2 linked regions of the Priestia megaterium genome follow. The protein of the gene in region 1 interacts with the protein of each later gene in a pairwise test. Links are inferred from orthologs where the notes say so. Each region holds a gene or a part of one and is shown in the gene's direction. Other genes may lie near its edges. The genes, in order: def and asd.

Region 1 (9,150 bases):
GAAAAACAAAGGAAACAAAAAAACGACAAAAGGCGTAAAACTGAATCAAAGCCTTGAAGACATTCAACAGTTTATGAACGAGTTAAATAAGCAGGCAGAAAAGCAAAAGCAAGTGCTGGCTTTTATGCTCGAGCGAAATGAAGAAGTAGCCATAAAAGAAATAGCGGAAGATTTGCAGATTACCTCCGCTCCTATAAAAGCGCTGATTAACAAAGGACTCTTAGAGGAAACGGAAATTGAAATATACCGTGATCCTTATCAAGATCGATACTTTACACCGTCAAAGCCATTTCAATTGACCGATGAACAAGCTGAGGCAATCGCACCGATTCTGCAGGACATCGAAGAAAATCTTCACGATGTGTTTTTAATGTATGGAGTAACGGGAAGCGGAAAAACAGAAGTGTATCTCCAATCGATTGATCAAGTATTAAAAAAAGGAAAAGAAGCGATTATGCTTGTTCCGGAGATTTCACTTACCCCTCAGATGGTCAAGCGGTTTAAAGAGCGGTTCGGCTCAAAAGTTGCTGTGCTTCATAGCGGCTTGTCTACTGGAGAAAAATACGATGAATGGCGAAAAATTCAGCGAAAAGAAGTATCCGTTGTAGTAGGGGCCCGCTCTGCTGTATTTGCTCCATTTGAAAATTTGGGCCTTCTTATTATCGATGAAGAACATGAGACGAGTTATAAACAAGAAGAAAACCCCCGTTATCATGCCAGAGATGTAGCCATTTACCGAGGGCAGCATCATCAGTGTCCAGTCATTTTAGGAAGTGCAACACCAACGCTTGAGTCCTTTGCAAGAGCGCAAAAAGGTGTATATAAGCTACTGACGTTAAAGCAAAGAATGAATAAGTCATCGATGCCGTCGGTGGATATTGTTGATATGAGAGAGGAACTTCGCAGCGGCAATCGCTCTATGTTTTCAACTATGCTGTTTGAAAAGATGAAAAACCGTTTGGGAAAAGGAGAGCAAATCGTTTTATTTTTAAATAAAAGAGGCCATTCTTCTTTTGTTATGTGCAGGGACTGCGGTTACGTTCCGACATGTGAGCACTGTGAAATTTCACTAACGTATCACCGCTATCAAAATAAATTAAAATGCCATTACTGCGGACACGAAGAACATGTGCACACTGAGTGCCCGGAATGCCACAGCGAACATATCCGCTTTTTTGGATCTGGTACACAAAAAGTGGAAGAAGAATTAACAAAAGTGCTGCCTGAGGCTAGAGTCGTGCGAATGGATGTTGATACGACAAGCCGAAAAGGCGCGCATGAAAAGCTCCTGAACAAGTTTGCAAGTGGAGAAGCGCAAATTTTACTAGGGACCCAGATGATTGCCAAAGGGCTAGACTTTCCAAACGTCACGCTTGTAGGCGTTTTAACAGCAGATACGATGCTGAATTTACCTGACTTTCGTGCATCTGAAAAAACGTTTCAGCTTTTAACACAAGTAAGCGGAAGAGCAGGACGCCACAAGCTTCCAGGAGAAGTAGTGATTCAAACGTACACGCCTGAGCACTACAGCATTCAACTTGCGAGTCAGCATGATTACGATGCGTTTTATAAGCAGGAGATGGAAATTCGTAAAATGCATAAATATCCGCCTTTCTTTTACTTGGCGCTTGTAACGGTATCTCATGAAAATATTGCAAAAGTGGTGTCTGTTACAGACAAAATTTCGCAGTATCTGGGTCAGAAACTTTCGCCGCAAACAACAATCTTAGGGCCAGTCGCATCTCCCATTGCTAAGATAAAAGATAGATATCGCTATCAATGCATGTTAAAATACAAGCTGGAACCAAGCCTGATTCCGCTGTTGAAATATATATTAGAACGTTATCAAGCGGAAATGCAGAAGGAAAATTTAACGATTACAATTGATTTGAATCCATACTCGATGATGTAACTAGTCGTCTTGATGGCGTTAAAGAAGAAGCTTTTTGGATATAAATAGAAAGAATAAAGGAGGTGCCTATTTGGCTAAGCTTAAGCTTGTTTACCATCCTAATGAAGTACTTGAACAAGAGTGTGAAGTGGTTAAAAACTTTGATAATAAATTAGCGAAATTACTAAACGGCATGTATGATTTAATGCTTGAAGCAGACGGTGTGGGTCTAGCTGCTCCTCAAGTAGGAGTTCTGCAGCAAGTGGCAGTGGTAGACGTGGACGATCGACACGGTAAAATTGAGTTAATTAATCCGGTAATTATTGAGCAACGAGGCGAACAAATCGGTCCAGAAGGCTGCCTAAGTTTTCCGGGCCTTTTTGGTGACGTGGCTCGAGCTGATTATGTGAAAGTACGTGCGCAAAATCGTAAAGGGAAACCTTATTTTATAGAAGCAAAAGGTTTTTTAGCACGAGCCATTCAACATGAAATTGATCACTTACACGGTGTATTGTTCACGGAAAAAGTAACAAAGTATTACGAAGAGGATGAACTAGAAGGGTAGGTTTTACACGATGAAAGTCGTATTTATGGGAACGCCGGATTTTTCAGTGCCGGTTTTACAAACATTACTTAAAGATGGATATGAAGTGGTCGCAGTGGTTACACAGCCGGACCGACCAAAAGGACGCAAGCGCGTATTAACACCTCCTCCTGTAAAAGTTGAGGCGTTAAAACATGAAATACCTGTACTGCAGCCAGAAAAGATTCGTTTAGAAGAAGAATATCAGCAAGTGTTAGCGTATGAGCCTGACCTAATTGTAACAGCGGCTTTTGGTCAAATTTTACCAACTCCTATTTTAGAAGCGCCTAAATACGGCTGTATTAACGTACATGCTTCTCTGTTACCTGAACTGCGCGGAGGCGCGCCGATTCACTATTCAATTCTACAAGGTAAGCCGAAAACTGGTGTTACAATTATGTATATGGTAGAAAAATTAGATGCAGGTGATATCTTAACACAGGTAGAAGTTCCGATTGAAGAACGTGATCACGTGGGCACACTTCACGATAAACTCAGCGCTGCTGGTGCAAAATTGCTTTCAGAAACCATTCCTTCTCTTGTGAAAGGTGAAATTACGCCGGTTAAACAAAACGATGGCGAAGCGACATTTGCTTCTAATATTAAGCGTGAACAAGAGAAAATTGATTGGGCCCGTACAGGAGAAGAAATTTATAATCATATCCGCGGACTTCATCCTTGGCCCGTTGCTTATACAACAGCAGACGGTCAAGTCATGAAAATTTGGTGGGGAGAGAAAGTATCCGCATCAGGCAAACCGGGTACCGTTTTATCACTTGAAGAGGACGGATTTGTAGTAGCAACTGGAAATGAAACAGCTATTAAAGTGACGGAACTTCAGCCGGCTGGAAAAAAACGTATGGATGCAGCGCAGTATTTACGAGGTACATCCGTTGAAGTCGGAACAGTATTAGGGGATGTCAATGAGTAAGTACAACGTTCGAGACATAGCTTTAGATATTTTACTAGCTATTGAAAAAAATCAGGCATTCAGCAATCTATTGTTAAATAACAGTATACAAAAACGTGGTATTCAAGGGAAAGATGCAGGGCTGCTAACGGAAATTGTGTATGGAACGATTCAAAGACGTGATACGTTAGATTACGGGTTAGCCCCTTTCTTGAAAAATCCCAAAAAACTTCAGCCTTGGGTGCGAGTGCTGCTTCGTTTATCTCTTTATCAGATGATGTATTTAGATCGAGTACCTGACCGGGCAATCCTTCATGAAGCAGTAGAAATTGCTAAAAAACGTGGTCACAAAGGAATTGCCTCAATGGTAAACGGCGTTTTACGAAATATTCAGCGCAGCGGCACGCCTTCTTTAGAAGAAATACAAAATCCTGTGGAGCGCTTGGCAATTGAAACGAGTCATCCAGTATGGCTTGTAAAACGCTGGGTGGAACAATATGGATTGGACAAAACACGCGGAATCTGTTTAGCTAATTTAATGGCCCCTAAACAAACAATCCGAGTAAACAGTGCACGCTTTACGCAAAATGAAGTAAAAGAAGCGCTTGAAAAAGAAGGTATTGTTGTAGAACCAGGCCATTTTGTAGAAGAAGCGCTAGAAGTTCAAAAAGGAAATGCAGCTCATACACAAGCATTTCGTGAAGGAATGTTTACCGTTCAAGATGAAAGCTCTATGTTAGTAGCTCATGCGCTAGGTGCAGAAGCAGAAGAGCTGATTTTAGATAGCTGTGCTGCACCGGGAGGAAAATCAACTCATATTGCAGAGCAGCTTAAAAACAGTGGTAGAGTTATTTCCTTGGACATTCATGACCATAAAGTAAAGCTGATTGCCCAGCAGGCAGAGCGTCTGCATCTTACCAATATTGAGCCAACGGTTCAAGACAGCCGCAAAGCCGGTGAACAGTTTGATAAAGAAATGTTTGACCGCATTTTAGTAGATGCCCCGTGCTCAGGTTTTGGTGTGATGAGACGTAAACCTGATTTGAAATATACAAAAACTGAGCAGGATGTAAAGCAGCTGGCGCGTATTCAACAAGATATTTTAAATGCGGTTGCGCCTTTATTAAAAAAAGGTGGGACCCTCGTATATAGTACATGTACAATCGATCGGGATGAAAATGGGGATGTTGTAGCAGCATTTTTAGCAGATCATGCTGATTTTCAAAAAGACGAAACGCTTGCTGCACGCATGCCGCAAAGACTTAAACAAAACGTAAAACATGGTGAAATTCAATTGCTGCCAGATGCACAAAGCGATGGATTTTATATTGCATGTTTACAGAAGAAGGTGTAAAAATGGAAGAAGTAGCTAAAAGAAAAGCAAAAGCAGAAGAAAAAACGCAAAAACCATCTATTTATTCATTAGAAATGCACGACCTAGAAAATTGGTTAGTGGAACATGGTGATAAGAAGTTCCGTGCTAAACAAATTTTTGACTGGTTATATGTTAAACGCGTAACGGACTTTGACGATATGTCAAACTTATCTAAAGGATTACGTGAACAATTAAAAGACAAATTTGCATTAACGACATTAAAAACAGTTGTTCAGCAAACGTCTGGAGACGGCACGATGAAGTTTTTATTCGAACTCCATGACGGTTATACGATTGAAACGGTGCTTATGCGTCATGAATACGGAAATTCTGTCTGCGTAACAACTCAAGTTGGCTGTCGCATCGGCTGTACGTTCTGTGCGTCTACTCTTGGAGGTTTAAAGCGTAACTTAGAAGCTGGAGAAATCGTAGCGCAAGTAGTAAAAGTACAAAAAGCGCTAGATGAACAAGGAGAACGCGTGAGCTCTGTCGTAATTATGGGTATTGGGGAGCCATTTGATAACTATGATGAAATGATGCGCTTCTTAAAAACAATTAACAGTGATGATGGATTAAATATTGGTGCACGTCATATCACAGTATCGACAAGTGGAATCATTCCAAAAATCTATAAGTTTGCTGATGAAAAAATGCAAATCAATTTTGCGATTTCACTTCACGCTCCAAACAATGACATCCGCTCACGCTTAATGCCGATTAACCGCGCGTATAAACTTCCTGATTTGATGGAAGCCATTAAATATTATACGGATAAAACGGGAAGACGTATTAGCTTTGAGTATGGTCTATTCGGAGGAGTAAACGATCAAGTAGAGCATGCGGAGGAATTAGCGGATTTGATTAAAGACGTTAAATGTCACGTGAACTTGATTCCGGTAAACTATGTGCCTGAGCGTGATTATGTTCGTACACCGCGTGAACAGATTTTTGCATTTGAACGTACGCTTAAAAAGCGTGGCGTTAACGTGACTATTCGACGTGAGCAAGGTCATGACATCGATGCAGCTTGTGGCCAATTACGTGCGAAGGAGCGTAAAGAAGAGACGAGGTGATTGTATGGCAACTGTCTTCATGACAGACCGAGGGAGAGTTAGACAACACAATGAAGATAACGGAGGGGTATTTTTGAACCAACATAATCAGCTGCTTGCAATTGTGGCTGATGGTATGGGAGGTCATCGAGCTGGCGACATCGCCAGTGAGATGGCGGTTCAAAAATTGCAAATAGCGTGGGAAGAAGCGAACAAAGTAACGTCTCCTGATGAGGCGACGCAGTGGATTCGTACGCATGTTTCCCAAATTAATCAAGATATTTATCGGTATGCTCAGGAGCATGAAGAGTGTAAAGGCATGGGTACGACAGTTGTACTTGCTTTATGCGCCGATACGTTTTGTGCGATTGGTAATATAGGAGACAGCAGGTGCTATATTTCCAATGAATATGGATTTCAACAAGTAACAGAAGATCATTCTCTTGTGAATGAACTCGTAAAAAATGGTCAAATCACAAAAGAAGATGCTGAACATCATCCGCGAAAAAATATCTTATTGCGAGCACTAGGTACCGAAGAAAATGTTAGTTTAGATGTAAAAACAATTGAAGTGGAAAAAGAAGATCGATTATTATTATGTTCAGATGGACTGACAAATAAGGTAACGGAACAAAAGCTGAACGAAACGTTATCAACAAGTTCATCACTTCACGAAAAGGGTACGAGCCTGATTCAATTAGCAAATGAGCTTGGTGGAGAAGACAATATTACACTTGCAATTGTGGACTTTACATCTGAAAGTGGGTGAGAGTGTTGCTAATAGGTAGACGGCTAAACGACCGTTATAAGGTATTGCAAGTAATTGGTGGAGGCGGAATGGCAAACGTCTATTTAGGTCGCGACATGATTTTGGATCGTGATGTGGCAATTAAAGTGCTTCGTTTAGACTTTGCAAGTGACGATGCGTTTATAAAGCGTTTCCATCGAGAAGCTCAATCTGCTACGAGTATTGCTCATCCTAATATTGTCAGCATTTATGATGTTGGAGAAGAAGAAGATATTTACTATATCATCATGGAATATGTACCGGGTATGACATTAAAGCAATACATTCTGCAAGAATCACCATTATCTCTTGATAAAGCCATACATATTATGACGCAGATTACATCAGCTATTGCCCATGCTCATCAGTACGGAATTATTCACCGGGATATTAAGCCTCAAAATATTTTAATTGATCATGATGATACCATTAAAGTTACTGACTTCGGCATTGCCGTAGCACTAAGTTCTACAACCATTACGCATACTAATTCTGTTTTGGGCTCTGTTCATTATTTATCTCCTGAACAGGCAAGGGGAGGGCTTGCGAATAAGCGTTCTGATATTTATTCGCTTGGCATCGTCCTATTTGAATTGCTAACGGGTCGAGTCCCTTTTTCTGGGGAATCGGCTGTGTCAATTGCATTAAAACATTTACAGACAGAAACACCTTCTCCAAAAAGGTGGAATCCATCTATCCCTCAAAGCGTGGAGAATGTTGTATTAAAAGCAACAACTAAAGATCCATTTTACCGATACAGTTCCGTCGAAGAACTCGAAGCGGATTTACAGTCTGCTGTTCATCCAAATCGTTATAATGAACAAAGATTTACGGTGCCTGATGATGAAGAAGTGACAAAAGCCATTCCCGTTATTAAGGAGGATTTTGTTGAATCCGAAGAAACGCACGTACCTGTGAGAAAACCACCTCACTTAGAGCGCGAAGAACAAGAAGAAGAAGAAGTAAAGCCGAAGAAAAAAAAGAAGAAAAAGAAAAAAGGCAAAAGCAAGCTGATTGTAACGCTTGTTTTAATTTTTTTGCTGCTGGCAGCTGCTAGCGTAGCCGCCGTTACATTCATTCCGGCTTTATTACTGCCAAAAGACGTAAAGGTTCCTGATTTACATAATCAAGATTATGAATCAGCTGTAACCGATTTAGTTTCTTTAGGCTTTAAAGTGAAGAATCCTAAAGATATATCTGATAATGAGGTGGAAGAAGGCGACGTGGTTAAAACGATGCCAGAAGCGGGAGACGTGATCAAAGAAGGCTCTAACGTCATTATTTATCGAAGTACAGGAAAGAAAAAAGAAGGATTTAACCGGTACATTGGAAGAAGCTTTACGGAAGTAAAAAGTCTGTTAGAAAAGCAGAATTATAAAGATATCCAATCCATCGAAGTTGAAAGCACAGAACCAAAAGGCAATATTACAGATCAGACGCCTAAAGAAACCGAACAAGTCGTGCCGGAAGATACAACGGTTACTCTATGGGTAAGTAAAGGTCCGCCGAAGATTGCATTAAAGGATTTCTCGGGCTGGACGGAAAAAAGCGTAAAAGATTATGCATCAGATGAAGATATTGAAGTGGACGTAAAAACAGCGTATTCCGACACTGTTGAAAAAGGTCTTGTGATGTCTCAAAAGCCTGCAGCGGAGCAGAGTATTGAGCAAGGTGATAAGCTCACCATTACGGTCTCAATGGGCAAAGAGCCAAAAGCTCCTCAAACGGTGTCAGTGGATGTTACCATTCCGTATAAAGAAGAGGCTGACACCGAAGCAAGCACGGAACAAGGCGACGCAACGGAAACAGGCGATGCCACTGAAACAGAAGAGGAAAAGCCAAAGCCGCAAAAAGTACAAATTTATATCGAAGATGCAGATAACGATATGTCGGTTCCTGCTAAAGAACTAACGATTACTGAAACAACAAAAGAATCATTCGATGTTTTAGTTGATGAAAATGAAAAAGCGTCTTATAAAATTGTCCGAGACGGGGAAGTTATTGAAGAAAAAGACGTTGAATATCCAGAGTGATAGGAGTGAGGTTATGCCAGAAGGAAGAATTATTAAATCCCTTAGCGGATTTTATTATGTTCTTCATGACGGACAAGTAACGCAATGTCGAGGACGAGGTGTTTTTCGTAAAAAGAAGGTAACGCCTTTAGTCGGTGACAATGTAGTATTTCAGGCGGAAAATAAGCTTGAAGGATATATACTTGAAATTAAAGAACGTAAAAATGAATTAGTTCGTCCCCCAATTTCAAATGTTGATCAGGCGCTGCTTGTTTTTTCAGCGATTGAACCTGATTTTAGTACAATGCTTCTTAACCGATTTTTAGTGTTAGTGGAGTCTAATCATATTGAACCTATTATTTGTATTTCAAAAGTAGATCTTTTATCACAGCAACAAAAGCAAGAAATCGAGCAATATGCCGAAGAATATCGTAAAATAGGATATGAGGTCATTTTAACGTCGACAGTCACAGAAAAAGGCATGGAACAAATTCAGCCGTTATTTGAAGATCGCGTAACGGTTATTGCTGGACAGTCAGG
Region 2 (12,426 bases), 100 kb from region 1 along the record:
TACAATCGCAGGAAGTTACGTAACAGACGGTAAAATTACGCGTAACAGTGGAATTCGTTTAATCCGTGACGGAATTGTTATCTTTGAAGGTGAAGTAGATGTGCTAAAACGCTTTAAAGACGATGCAAAAGAAGTCGCTCAAGGATATGAGTGTGGTATTACAATTAAAAACTTCAATGATATTAAAGAAGGAGATATTATTGAAGCATATGTAATGGAGCAAATTGATCCTAAATGATTGGACTAGTGGAGTGTGAATGCTTAATTTACGATGCTGCTTCTCTTAAAGAAAAACGTGCCGTGCTTCAGCGCATCTTGATGCGCTTGAAGCAGCGGTTTAACGTATCGGTTTCAGAAACTGATTTTCAAGATGTGTGGCAACGAACAAAAATTAGCATTGTCACAGTCTCATCTAGCCGTGTCACAACGGAACAAGAACTGCAAAAAGCGCTAAGCTTGATTGATTCTTTTCCAGAGATTGAACGTACCATTACAACTTTTGATTGGTTATAAAAGGGGTGACACAGATGAACATAAGAGCAACTAGAGTCGGAGAACAAATGAAAAAAGAGATGGGCGAGATTTTAAATCGTAAAATCAAGGATCCGCGCATCGGTTTTGTGACTGTAACAGATGTTCAAGTATCAGGCGATTTACAGCAAGCGAAAGTTTATATCTCTGTTTTAGGAGATGCTGAACAGCGTGAGAATACGTTAAAAGGCCTTGCGAAAGCAAAGGGATTTATCCGCTCAGAAATCGGTCAGCGCATTCGCTTACGTAAAACACCTGAAATTACGTTTGAGTTTGATGAATCAATTGATTATGGTAATCGAATTGAATCATTGCTTCATGAAATAAAAAAAGAAAGCGATGACCATCAAGAGAACGAATAAGATCAGTGAATGTAGAAACAAAAAAGGGTGTCTCAAAAGTGGTTTTTGCTTCTGAGACACCCTTTTTTAAATGAAAAGGAGATGAAGAATGAGTGGACGGTGTTTTAGTTTTACATAAACCAGCTGGCCTGACTTCGCACGACTGTGTGTTTAAAGTCCGAAAGCTGCTTCGCACTAAAAAGGTAGGGCATACAGGCACATTAGACCCAGACGTTACAGGGGTATTGCCTATTTGTATCGGTAGAGCTACCAAGATTGTAGAATATCTAACAGGAGCTACTAAAACCTATGAAGGGGAAGTTACACTCGGGTTTTCTACAACAACAGAAGATTCTTCCGGAGAGGTTGTAGAAGAAAAGAAAGTAGCGGATTCTTTTTCACGTGCTCAAATCGAAGAAGTGCTGTCTTCGATGACAGGAGAACTTCAGCAAGTCCCTCCAATGTATTCAGCGGTAAAGGTCAAAGGTAAAAAACTATATGAATATGCAAGGCAAGGAATCGAAGTAGAGCGCCCAGTTAGAACCATTCATATCTATAACTTTGAACTGCTGGATGATCGCGCTACATTTGAGGGAGAACAAATTTCCTTCAAATTCCGCGTAACGTGCAGCAAAGGTACATATGTGCGAACGCTTGCTGTGATGATTGGAGAAGCTCTTGGCTATCCATCTCATATGTCGTATTTGCAGCGAACAGGTTCCGGGCAGTTTTCACTCAAAGATTGTGTGACATTTGAAGATATTGAACGGGCGGTAGAAGAAGAAACGATCAATGAGAAACTACATTCAATCGAAGAAGCTCTTAATCATTTGCCGAAACTTCAAATTAGTGATACATTAGCAGAGAAAGTGAAAAATGGCGCGGTATTGCCGTGTACGGAAGATGAAGAGTTAAAAAAAGAACCCTTCTTTTTAATGATAAATTCTGCAGGCAAGTGCTTAGCAATTTATGCTCAGCACCCAACAAAAAAACATTTAATGAAGCCGGTTAAAGTGTTGGCAATCGACTAGACCGGTTAGGGAAAAGGTGAACTGTGTTTTGGAAACGATTGAAATTCGACATCCACACCACTTTCAACGAGAAGCTGTTCAACAATCAGTGTTAGCGCTTGGTTATTTTGATGGTGTGCATTTAGGGCATCAGCAAGTGATAAATTCAGCAAAACAGTTAGCCGATGAAAAAGGCATAGCTAGTGCTGTGATGACGTTTACTCCTCACCCTTCTGTGGTGCTCGGGCGCAATGTGCAGCACATTGATATGATCACACCGCTTCAAGAAAAAAAGAAACTCATTGAGGAAATGGGAATTGACTTTTTATATATCGTTCATTTTGATAAACAGTTTGCAGCACTATTGCCTCAAGAGTTTGTTGATCAGTATATTATTGGACTGAATGTACAGCATGTGGTAGCTGGATTTGACTATACGTATGGAAAGTTAGGTAAAGGAACAATGGAAATACTACCATTTCATTCTCGATCAAAATTCACGCAAACAACAATTGATAAGTTAACAAATGGCGAAGAAAAAATTAGTTCAACGCTTATTCGCGAAAGTTTAGCAAATGGAGATATGCATCGAGTAAAAGAGCTGCTTGGCCGCTATTATGAAGTGTCAGGTACAGTGACTCATGGAGAAAAGCGAGGCAGGCAAATAGGTTTTCCTACTGCTAACATCGCTTTAGACGATGAGTATTTACTTCCACGCATCGGCGTGTATGCTGTTGAGCTTCAGCTTCACGGTAAGTGGTATGCAGGAGTGTGCAACGTGGGCTACAAGCCGACTTTTCACGATAATTTAGAAAAGCCAACAATCGAAGTCCACTTATTATCATTTGACGAGCAAATCTACGATCAGCACGTAACGGTGAAATGGCACCGAATGATTCGCTCAGAAAAAAAGTTCAGCGGCATCGAAGAGCTTGTCGGTCAGATCTCAAAGGACAAGGAAGAAGCCCTTGCTTATTTTGAAGGAATTCAAAAAAACAAGAAATAAAAAAATATATATAAATAGCTGCTACGACTTGCTTTTTGTTCTAATAAGTAGTAACATAACACTTGTATGTAAAACAACCATTGCTTGGCATTACGATTCACCAACGTTTTGCTCGGTAACTGGGGTTTAATAATAAGGAGGTGAATAGGATGGCTATCACACAAGAGCGTAAAAATGAAATCATTAGTGAGTACAAAACTCATGCGAACGACACTGGTTCTCCAGAAGTTCAAATCGCTGTCCTAACAGAGCAAATTAACAATCTAAACGGTCACTTACGTACTCATAAAAAGGATCACCATTCACGTCGTGGTCTTTTAAAAATGGTAGGTCGACGTCGTAACTTACTTAACTACCTACGTAACAAAGACGTTACTCGTTATCGTGAGTTAATCAACAAACTTGGTTTACGTCGATAATAAGAAGAAAGCGGGAGCATTCCCGCTTTTTTAGTATGTACATTTAAGAAACATTAAAGATGCTACATAATGTGAAAAAAGCTATTGTTTTTGGATATTTCGTTTATAATAAAACTATCACATTTGATTACATACATATTTTATATGTAGAGAGGGGTACTCGTCGATATGGAACAAGAAAAACGAGTGTTCTCTGTAGATCTAGCTGGACGAAAGCTAGAAGTTGAAGTTGGCCAGTTGGCAAAACAAGCAAATGGCGCAGCATTAATCCGCTATGGAGACACAGTTGTATTAAGTACAGCAACGGCTTCAAAAGAGCCTAAAAATGTAGATTTCTTCCCGTTAACAGTAAACTATGAAGAGCGTTTATATGCAGTCGGTAAAATCCCAGGTGGATTCATTAAGCGTGAAGGCAGACCAAGTGAAAAAGCAATCTTGGCTAGCCGTTTAATCGACCGTCCGATTCGTCCTTTATTCGCAGATGGTTTCCGAAACGAAGTTCAAGTTGTCAGCGTTGTAATGAGCGTAGACCAAAACTGTTCTTCAGAAATCGCAGCAATGTTTGGTTCTTCATTAGCATTATCAGTATCTGATATTCCATTTGAAGGTCCTATTGCAGGCGTAATCGTAGGCCGTGTAGACAATGAATTTGTTGTAAACCCAACGGTAGATGAGCTTGAAAAAAGCGATATTCATCTGACGGTTGCTGGTACAAAAGACGCGATCAACATGGTTGAAGCAGGCGCTGATGAAGTACCGGAAGAAGTAATGTTAGAAGCAATTATGTTTGGACACGAGCAAATTAAAAAATTAATTGCGTTCCAAGAAGAAATTGTAGCAGCAGTAGGCAAAGAAAAAGTTGAAGTTGAGCTTTATACTGTTAATGCTGACCTTGAGCGTCAAGTTCGCGAAATTGCAGAAGGTGACATGAATCGTGCTGTTCAAGTTCAAGAAAAGCATGCGCGCGAAAATGCGATTAAAGAAGTGAAAAGCGCTGTAGCTGCAAAATTTGAAGAGCAAGATGTAGAAGAAGAAGTACTAAATCAAGTGAATGAAATTTTGTCGAAGCTTGTTAAAAGTGAAGTGCGTCGCTTGATCACAGAAGAAAAAGTACGTCCTGATGGCCGTAGTATTGACGAAATTCGTCCACTTTCTTCTGAAACAAACTTGCTTCCACGTACACACGGATCTGGATTATTTACGCGTGGACAAACTCAAGCGCTTAGCATCTGTACATTAGGTGCACTTGGCGATGTGCAAATTTTAGATGGTTTAAGTGTAGAAGAATCTAAACGCTTCATGCATCACTATAACTTCCCTTCATTTAGTGTTGGTGAAACTAGACCGATGCGCGGACCGGGTCGTCGTGAAATTGGACATGGTGCGCTAGGTGAACGTGCACTTGAACCGGTTATTCCAAATGAAAAAGATTTCCCTTATACAATTCGTCTTGTATCTGAAGTATTAGAGTCAAACGGTTCTACTTCACAAGCAAGTATTTGTGCAAGTACGCTTGCAATGATGGATGCTGGGGTTCCAATTAAAGCACCTGTAGCAGGGATTGCAATGGGTCTGATCAAATCAGGTGAACACTACTCGATTCTAACGGACATTCAAGGAATGGAAGATCACCTAGGAGACATGGACTTTAAAGTAGCAGGTACCGAAAATGGCGTAACTGCGCTTCAAATGGATATTAAAATTGACGGGTTATCTCGTGAAATTTTAGACGAAGCCCTTCAACAAGCGAAAAAAGGCCGTATGCAAATCTTAAATCATATGATGTCAACGATTGCTACGCCTCGTCAAGAGCTTTCTCAATATGCGCCTAAGATCCTTACAATGGCGATTAACCCTGATAAAATTCGTGATGTTATTGGACCAAGCGGCAAGCAAATCAATAAAATCATCGAAGAAACAGGCGTTAAAATTGATATCGAACAAGATGGTACAATCTTCATTTCTTCTATTGATCAGCCGATGAATGAAAAAGCGAAGAAAATCATTGAAGATCTTGTACGCGAAGTTGAAGTCGGCCAAATGTACTTAGGAAAAGTAAAACGAATTGAAAAATTCGGTGCATTTGTAGAAATCTTCAGCGGAAAAGATGGGCTTGTTCATATTTCAGAGCTTGCAGAAGAGCGTATTGGAAAAGTCGAAGACGTTGTAGCGATTGGTGACGAGCTTTTAGTTAAAGTCATGGAAATTGATAAACAAGGTCGCGTTAACTTATCTCGTAAAGCAATTTTAAAAGAACAAAAAGAAAAAGAAGAAAAAGCAAAAGAAACAAAATAATCTTCTTTTACTACTATATAGATATTGTGAAATCGTCCATACATGAAGAAAATCCATGTGTAGGGCGATTTTATCGTTTGTAGATGTTTGTTCTACCTTGTCCTCTTTATACATATTTTAAATGGTAAAGGGGGAAGGATAAGTGAAGAGAACCATTGTGCAATTTACAGCATTTCTATTTTTACTGGCAATTACATATAAATCTATTTATAATCCTTTTGCTGAAGCATATATAGAAGCACTTAAATCCGATGTACAACTTGTATCAGCTCAGCATGATGCGTTATATCAAAAGATTGAAGAAAAAGCAAAAGATTATGAAAAGCCAGCAGCGAATGCACGAATCGATCCCGTTTGGAAACGGGTTCCTGGCTATAACGGCATAAAAGTTGATCTTGCTGCTTCTTATAAAAATATGAAACCTGCGGGTAAATTTGATGAAAAAAAATTAGTGTACAAACAGGTTAGACCAAAGGTTCACTTGAAGGATTTACCACAGGAACCTATCTACCGTGGACACGATGAAAAGCCTATGGTATCGTTTACAGTGAACGTAGCATGGGGGAACGAGTATTTGCCTAAAATGTTAGAAGTGCTGAAAAAGCACCATGCTAAAGCAACCTTCTTTTTAGAAGGAAAATGGGTTAAAAATAATCCAGATATGGCAAAAATGATTGTAGACGCAGGGCATGAAGTGGGAAACCACTCTTATTCTCATCCTGATATGGCCACTTTATCGGCTAGTCAAATCAATCAGCAGCTTAAAAAAACGAATGATATTATTACATCTACTACGGGACAAAAAGTAAAATGGTTTGCTCCGCCGAGCGGCAGTTTTCGCCCCGAAGTAGTAACGCTTGCTTCTCAGTTAAAAATGAGTACAATCATGTGGACAGTTGATACAATCGATTGGCAAAAGCCAAGTTCAGAAGTGTTAATTAATCGAGTAATGAAAAAGATTCATCCAGGGGCTATTGTACTGATGCACCCAACTGAATCAACGGCTGAATCGCTTGACCAATTGTTAACCGATATTGAACGCAAAGGCCTGAAAGTTAGCGATGTGTCAACAATGCTAGATGAAGAAAGAATGATGAAAATACCTTCTTCTACTAAGAAGTAAGTGAGATAAGCAAAAGGGAGGCACTAGCTTGATAAAACGATATACGTGCAAAAATGGTGTAAGAATTGTATTGGAAAATATCCCAACTGTTCGATCTGTGGCCATTGGGGTATGGATCGGAACGGGTTCTCGAAGTGAACACCCTGAAATTAATGGTGTATCACATTTTCTTGAACATATGTTTTTTAAAGGAACAAAAACAAGATCTGCTCGTGAAATTGCAGAAAGCTTCGACCGCATTGGGGGACAAGTAAATGCATTCACTTCTAAAGAATACACGTGCTACTATGCAAAAGTATTAGACGAACACGCAGATCAAGCGCTAGATGTGCTGGCGGATATGTTCTTTAATTCTTCATTTGATGAAGAGGAATTAGCTCGTGAAAAAAATGTTGTATATGAAGAAATTAAAATGTATGAAGATACACCTGACGATATTGTACACGATCTATTAGGAAAAGCCGTATATGGTAATCATCCATTAGGGTATCCAATTTTAGGAACGGAAGATACGTTAAAAACATTTAACGGTGATTCGCTTCGTCAATATATGGAGCAAATGTATATTCCTGAAAACATCGTTATTTCAGTAGCTGGAAACATTGATGAGAGTTTTATACAACAGGTGGAAAACTATTTTGGTACATATACGTCAAGTCATTCCGCTCATCAATATGTTCAGCCTGAGTTCCATACAAATCATATTGCGCGCAAAAAAGAGACAGAACAAGCTCATCTTTGCCTTGGCTTTAAAGGTTTGCCAATCGGCGGAGAAGATGTATATAGCTTAATTGTATTAAACAACGTGCTTGGCGGAAGCATGAGCAGTCGTTTGTTCCAAGAAGTCCGTGAACAGCGCGGCTTGGCTTACTCTGTTTTCTCTTATCATTCTTCTTATCGAGACAGCGGTCTTGTAACGATTTATGGGGGAACTGGAAGCCATCAGCTCGACGTATTATATGATACGGTTCAAGAAACGCTTTATGATTTGAAAGACAAAGGTATTACGGATAAAGAACTTGCTAACAGCAAAGAGCAGCTGAAAGGAAACTTAATGCTGAGTCTTGAAAGTACAAATAGCCGTATGAGCAGAAACGGAAAAAATGAGTTAATGCTGGGCTATCACCGTTCATTAGATGAGATTTTAGACCTTGTTAATGCCGTGACTAAAGATAGTGTAAATGGTCTTGCACGAGATATTTTCAAAGACGAATTTGCGCTTTCATTAATAAGCCCGAGTGGAGATTTACCTAAGGGTTTTAAAGGAAATTAAACCATAAAAGTAAGGTTGGCTAAAATAATTGAGCCAGCCTTATTTTTATGTCATTTTTTGTATGGTTGTTCAATAAATTAGATGAAAGGAGGGATTTCATGAGATTAAGTGAGCTGAGTGGAAAAGAAATTGTAGATGTTAAGCGAGCAGAGCGTTTGGGTATTTTAGGGCAAACAGATCTTGAAATTAATGAACATACGGGACAAATTAATGCGCTTATTATTCCATCTGTGAAGTGGTTTGGATTTCGAAAACAAGGAGATGAAGTGCGAGTGCCGTGGGGGAATATCGAAAAAATTGGTACGGATATGGTGATTGTAAATGTTCATCAGCTAGAAGACATAAATAATGAGTCAACAAAATAACAAACGAGATGCTTCCTGCATCTCGTTTCTTTTATTTTCAGGGATAAAGATTCACCGATTCCTGTGTGTTTACATAGTATGTTGAAGAAAAGCAATAGGCATTCTAGGGCGTAATGATAGCACTTTACATCTCGATGGTTTAAGCGAAGGATACATCTATTTAATGTTAAAGAAGGTGAAAATGAAACATGTTAACGGATTTGCACATAGCTGTAATTGGCGGTGATGCTAGGCAGCTTGAAGTCATTCGAAAATTAATTCAATTAGATGCAAAAACCTCTCTTATTGGTTTTGATCAGCTAGATCATGGTTTTACAGGTGCGACGAAATATCAGATAGAGGAGCTGGATTTTTCAGATGTTGACGCCATCATCCTTCCAGTGCCTGGAACAAATCACGAAGGGCAAGTAGATACTATTTTTTCAAATGAAAAAGTAGTATTGACTGAAGAAATACTTCAAAAAACGCCTGAGCACTGCATTATTTATTCTGGTATTAGCAATGGGTATTTAAACGAATTAGTCAAAACGACAAACCGTAAACTCGTTCAGCTATTTGAGCGTGATGATGTAGCAATTTATAACTCTATTCCTACTGTTGAAGGTACCATCATGCTTGTTATTCAACATACGGATTTTACCATTCACGGTTCAAATATTTCTGTCCTAGGTTTAGGAAGAGTAGGAATGAGCGTGGCGAGGTCCTTTGCTGCACTTGGTGCCAATGTAAAAGTAGGAGCTAGAAAATCTGAACATTTAGCACGTATTGCTGAAATGGGTTTGCAGCCTTTCTATCTTTCTGAACTCGATAAAGAAATTGCTGATAGTGATATATGTATTAACACCATTCCATACCCCATCTTAACGGCTAAGACATTATCTAATGTCCCGACCCACGCGCTCATTATTGATTTAGCTTCAAAGCCTGGAGGAACCGATTTCCGCTATGCAGAAAAACGAGGAATTAAAGCTATTTTAGCACCTGGTCTTCCAGGGATTGTGGCTCCAAAAACAGCAGGTCAGATTGTCGCTAATGTATTAGTGAATTTATTAAAAGACGCTGCGGATGCGAGAGAGGAGAAAAAATAATGTCATTAAAAGGTAAAAGAATAGGATTCGGCTTGACCGGATCTCACTGTACGTATGATGCGGTTATGCCAGAAATTGAAAAGCTTGTTAATTTGGGAGCAGAAGTGTTACCGGTTGTTTCTTACACTGTACAATCCACAAATACTCGTTTTGGAGATGGAGAAGACTGGGTGAAGAAAATTGAGGAATTAACAGGTCACGCCGTCATCAATACAATTGTAAAAGCAGAGCCTCTAGGACCAAAGATTCCGCTTGATTGTATGGTAGTTGCCCCAATCACTGGGAATACGATGAGTAAGTTTGCGAATGCAATGACTGAATCTCCGGTACTCATGGCAGCTAAAGCAACGCTTCGTAATAATAAGCCAGTGGTACTGGGAATTTCGACTAATGACGCACTAGGGCTAAATGGTGTAAACTTAATGAGGCTAATGGCGACTAAAAATATTTATTTTATTCCATTTGGTCAAGATGACCCGGTGCTTAAACCAAATTCAATGGTAGCGCGTATGACGATGTTATCAGACACGGTGTACGCAGCGCTTGAAGATAAACAGATTCAGCCTGTTATTGTCGAAAGGTTCCGCGACGGTCAAGAGTCATAGGACATATATGCCTCTTGCTGTTGTATGAATCTGTTCAATACTGCGGCTGTAAGAGAACTCTCAATCTCAAAGAAGAGAAGATTTTAAAAATCTTCTCTTCTTTGACGCAATGAAGCATAATAATATGTTAAAATAGTCAGTATATGCAGATAAATGTTGAGTAGTTGAAAATTGTTGGAGGCGGTATTAAAATGACAAGAGAATTACATGTAGCAGTAGTAGGAGCAACAGGTGCAGTAGGACAACAAATGATTAAAACCCTACAGGAGCGTAATTTTCCAGTTGGTAAATTAACGTTATTATCTTCAGCTCGTTCAGCTGGTAAAAAAGTGTTGTTTAACGGAGAAGAAGTTGTTGTGCAAGAAGCAACTCCTGATAGCTTTGAAGGCGTGGACATTGCTTTATTCAGTGCAGGCGGCAGCATTTCAAAAGCACTTGCACCAGAGGCAGTAAAACGCGGAGCAATCGTTGTAGACAACACAAGCGCTTATCGAATGGATGAAAATGTCCCGTTAGTTGTGCCGGAAGTGAATGAAGATGCATTACACGCACATAACGGAATCATTGCTAATCCAAACTGCTCTACAATTCAAATGGTAGCAGCATTACAGCCATTACGCGAAACATACGGCTTATCTAAAGTGCTAGTATCAACGTATCAAGCCGTTTCTGGAGCAGGTGCTGCTGCAATTAATGAATTAAAAGAACAAGCTAAAGCTATTTTAGAAGAAAAAGAGTTTACACCGGAAATTTTACCGGTTGGTGGAGATAAAAAACATTATCAAATTGCTTTTAATGCCATTCCGCAAATTGATAAATTTCAAGATAACGGTTTTACATTTGAAGAAATGAAAATGATTAATGAAACGAAAAAAATTATGAGCATGCCTGAATTGCCAGTAGCTGCTACTTGTGTTCGTCTACCGGTTGTAACAGGTCATTCAGAGTCAGTTTACATTGAAATTGAAAAAGACGGTGTAACGGTAGCTGATGTGAAAAATTTATTGGCTGATGCACCTGGTATCGTATTGCAAGATGATCCAGAAAATCAAGTATATCCAATGCCAGCAGACTGTGTAGGTAAACGAGATGTGTTTGTCGGCCGTATTCGTAAAGATTTAGATCGCGATAACGGTTTCCATATGTGGATCGTTTCTGATAACTTGTTAAAAGGTGCAGCTTGGAATTCTGTACAAATTGCAGAATCACTTATTAAGCTTAGCTTAGTAAAATAAGCGCAACCAGAGTGTCTCGGAACATGATGAGGTGTAAGTATGAAAATAATCGTCCAAAAATTTGGAGGAACTTCCGTTCGTAACGAAGAAGGAAGAGCAAGAGCAATCTATCATTTAAATAATGCATTAAGTGAGGGTTACAAAGTAGTCGTTGTTGTATCGGCAATGGGACGAAAAGGTGAACCGTATGCAACGGATACATTGCTTTCACTTGTTGATGGAAATAAAGCGTCTCTTAACAAACGTGAGCTTGATATGCTTATGGCATGCGGAGAATTAATTTCATCGGTTGTGTTTACAAATTTATTAAACGAAAATGGGATTAAAGCTACAGCATTAAACGGTGCACAGGCAGGGTTTGTGACGAATGATGATTTCACCAATGCCAAGATACTAGAAATGAAATGCGACCGTTTGTTAAAAGAATTAGAAGAATATGATGTCGTTGTCGTAACAGGCTTTCAAGGGGCAACTGCTGAAGGTGATACAACAACGCTTGGACGCGGAGGTAGCGATACATCTGCTTCAGCGTTAGGTGCAGCCCTTATGGCTGATTACATTGACATTTTCACGGATGTAGAAGGTGTGATGACAGCGGACCCGCGTATTGTAGAAGATGCAAGACCGCTATCCGTTGTCACATATAACGAAATATGCAACATGGCTTATCAAGGTGCAAAAGTAGTTCACCCACGTGCTGTAGAGATTGCCATGCAAGCAAAAGTACCGATGCGCGTCCGTTCCACGTATGCTGATTCAGAAGGTACGCTCGTTACATCTCAAGGTGAAGCACAGCAGCGTGGAAGCGATGTGCAAGAACGCCTTGTAACAGGCATCGCCCACGTATCCAACGTGACTCAAATTAAAGTTTTTAGTAAAGAAGGCCATTATGATACGCAAGCAGAAGTATTCAAAGCAATGGCACAAGAAAAAATCAGCGTAGATTTTATCAATATTTCACCGAAGGGTGTTGTATATACGGTAACAGATGAAGCAACTGACAAAGCAATTGATGTGCTTCATGCGCTAGGGTATGAGCCGGCTGTTATTCGCAACTGTGCCAAAGTATCAACGGTTGGAGCAGGAATTGCAGGGGTGCCTGGTGTTACATCTAAAATTGTTACAGCTCTTTCTA

The links.
Region 2: the proteins of def (region 1) and asd interact in binary tests that used the Escherichia coli proteins (3 or more experiments, as listed by UniProt). The link is inferred for Priestia megaterium from one-to-one orthologs.

Annotation. Positions count from the first base shown.
Region 1 is NZ_CP023317.1:4,004,733-4,013,882, reverse strand. What follows is about bases 766-3,719. They hold def (peptide deformylase), read left to right. Parts: upstream 766-1,982; coding sequence 1,983-2,456; downstream 2,457-3,719. Other genes in these bases: rsmB (16S rRNA (cytosine(967)-C(5))-methyltransferase RsmB), read left to right, coding at 3,398-3,719; fmt (methionyl-tRNA formyltransferase), read left to right, coding at 2,467-3,405; priA (primosomal protein N'), read left to right, coding at 766-1,912. Also shown: more of priA, read left to right, coding at 1-765; more of rsmB, read left to right, coding at 3,720-4,738; dual-specificity RNA methyltransferase RlmN, read left to right, coding at 4,741-5,832; CEQ83_RS20495 (Stp1/IreP family PP2C-type Ser/Thr phosphatase), read left to right, coding at 5,837-6,580; pknB (Stk1 family PASTA domain-containing Ser/Thr kinase), read left to right, coding at 6,586-8,631; rsgA (ribosome small subunit-dependent GTPase A), read left to right, coding at 8,645-9,150. UniProt on the Escherichia coli protein: Removes the formyl group from the N-terminal Met of newly synthesized proteins. Requires at least a dipeptide for an efficient rate of reaction. N-terminal L-methionine is a prerequisite for activity but the enzyme has broad specificity at other positions.
Region 2 is NZ_CP023317.1:3,909,395-3,921,820, reverse strand. The notes cover bases 9,277-12,269. They hold asd (aspartate-semialdehyde dehydrogenase), read left to right. Parts: upstream 9,277-10,247; coding sequence 10,248-11,291; downstream 11,292-12,269. Other genes in these bases: dapG (aspartate kinase), read left to right, coding at 11,331-12,269; CEQ83_RS20010 (dipicolinate synthase subunit B), read left to right, coding at 9,451-10,056; dpaA (dipicolinic acid synthetase subunit A), read left to right, coding at 9,277-9,451. In the rest of the region: CEQ83_RS20060 (DUF503 domain-containing protein), read left to right, coding at 235-513; 30S ribosome-binding factor RbfA, read left to right, coding at 528-893; tRNA pseudouridine(55) synthase TruB, read left to right, coding at 986-1,903; ribF (bifunctional riboflavin kinase/FAD synthetase), read left to right, coding at 1,932-2,888; rpsO (30S ribosomal protein S15), read left to right, coding at 3,038-3,307; pnp (polyribonucleotide nucleotidyltransferase), read left to right, coding at 3,476-5,602; CEQ83_RS20030 (polysaccharide deacetylase family protein), read left to right, coding at 5,745-6,725; CEQ83_RS20025 (M16 family metallopeptidase), read left to right, coding at 6,754-7,998; CEQ83_RS20020 (YlmC/YmxH family sporulation protein), read left to right, coding at 8,097-8,363; more of dpaA, read left to right, coding at 8,552-9,276; more of dapG, read left to right, coding at 12,270-12,426.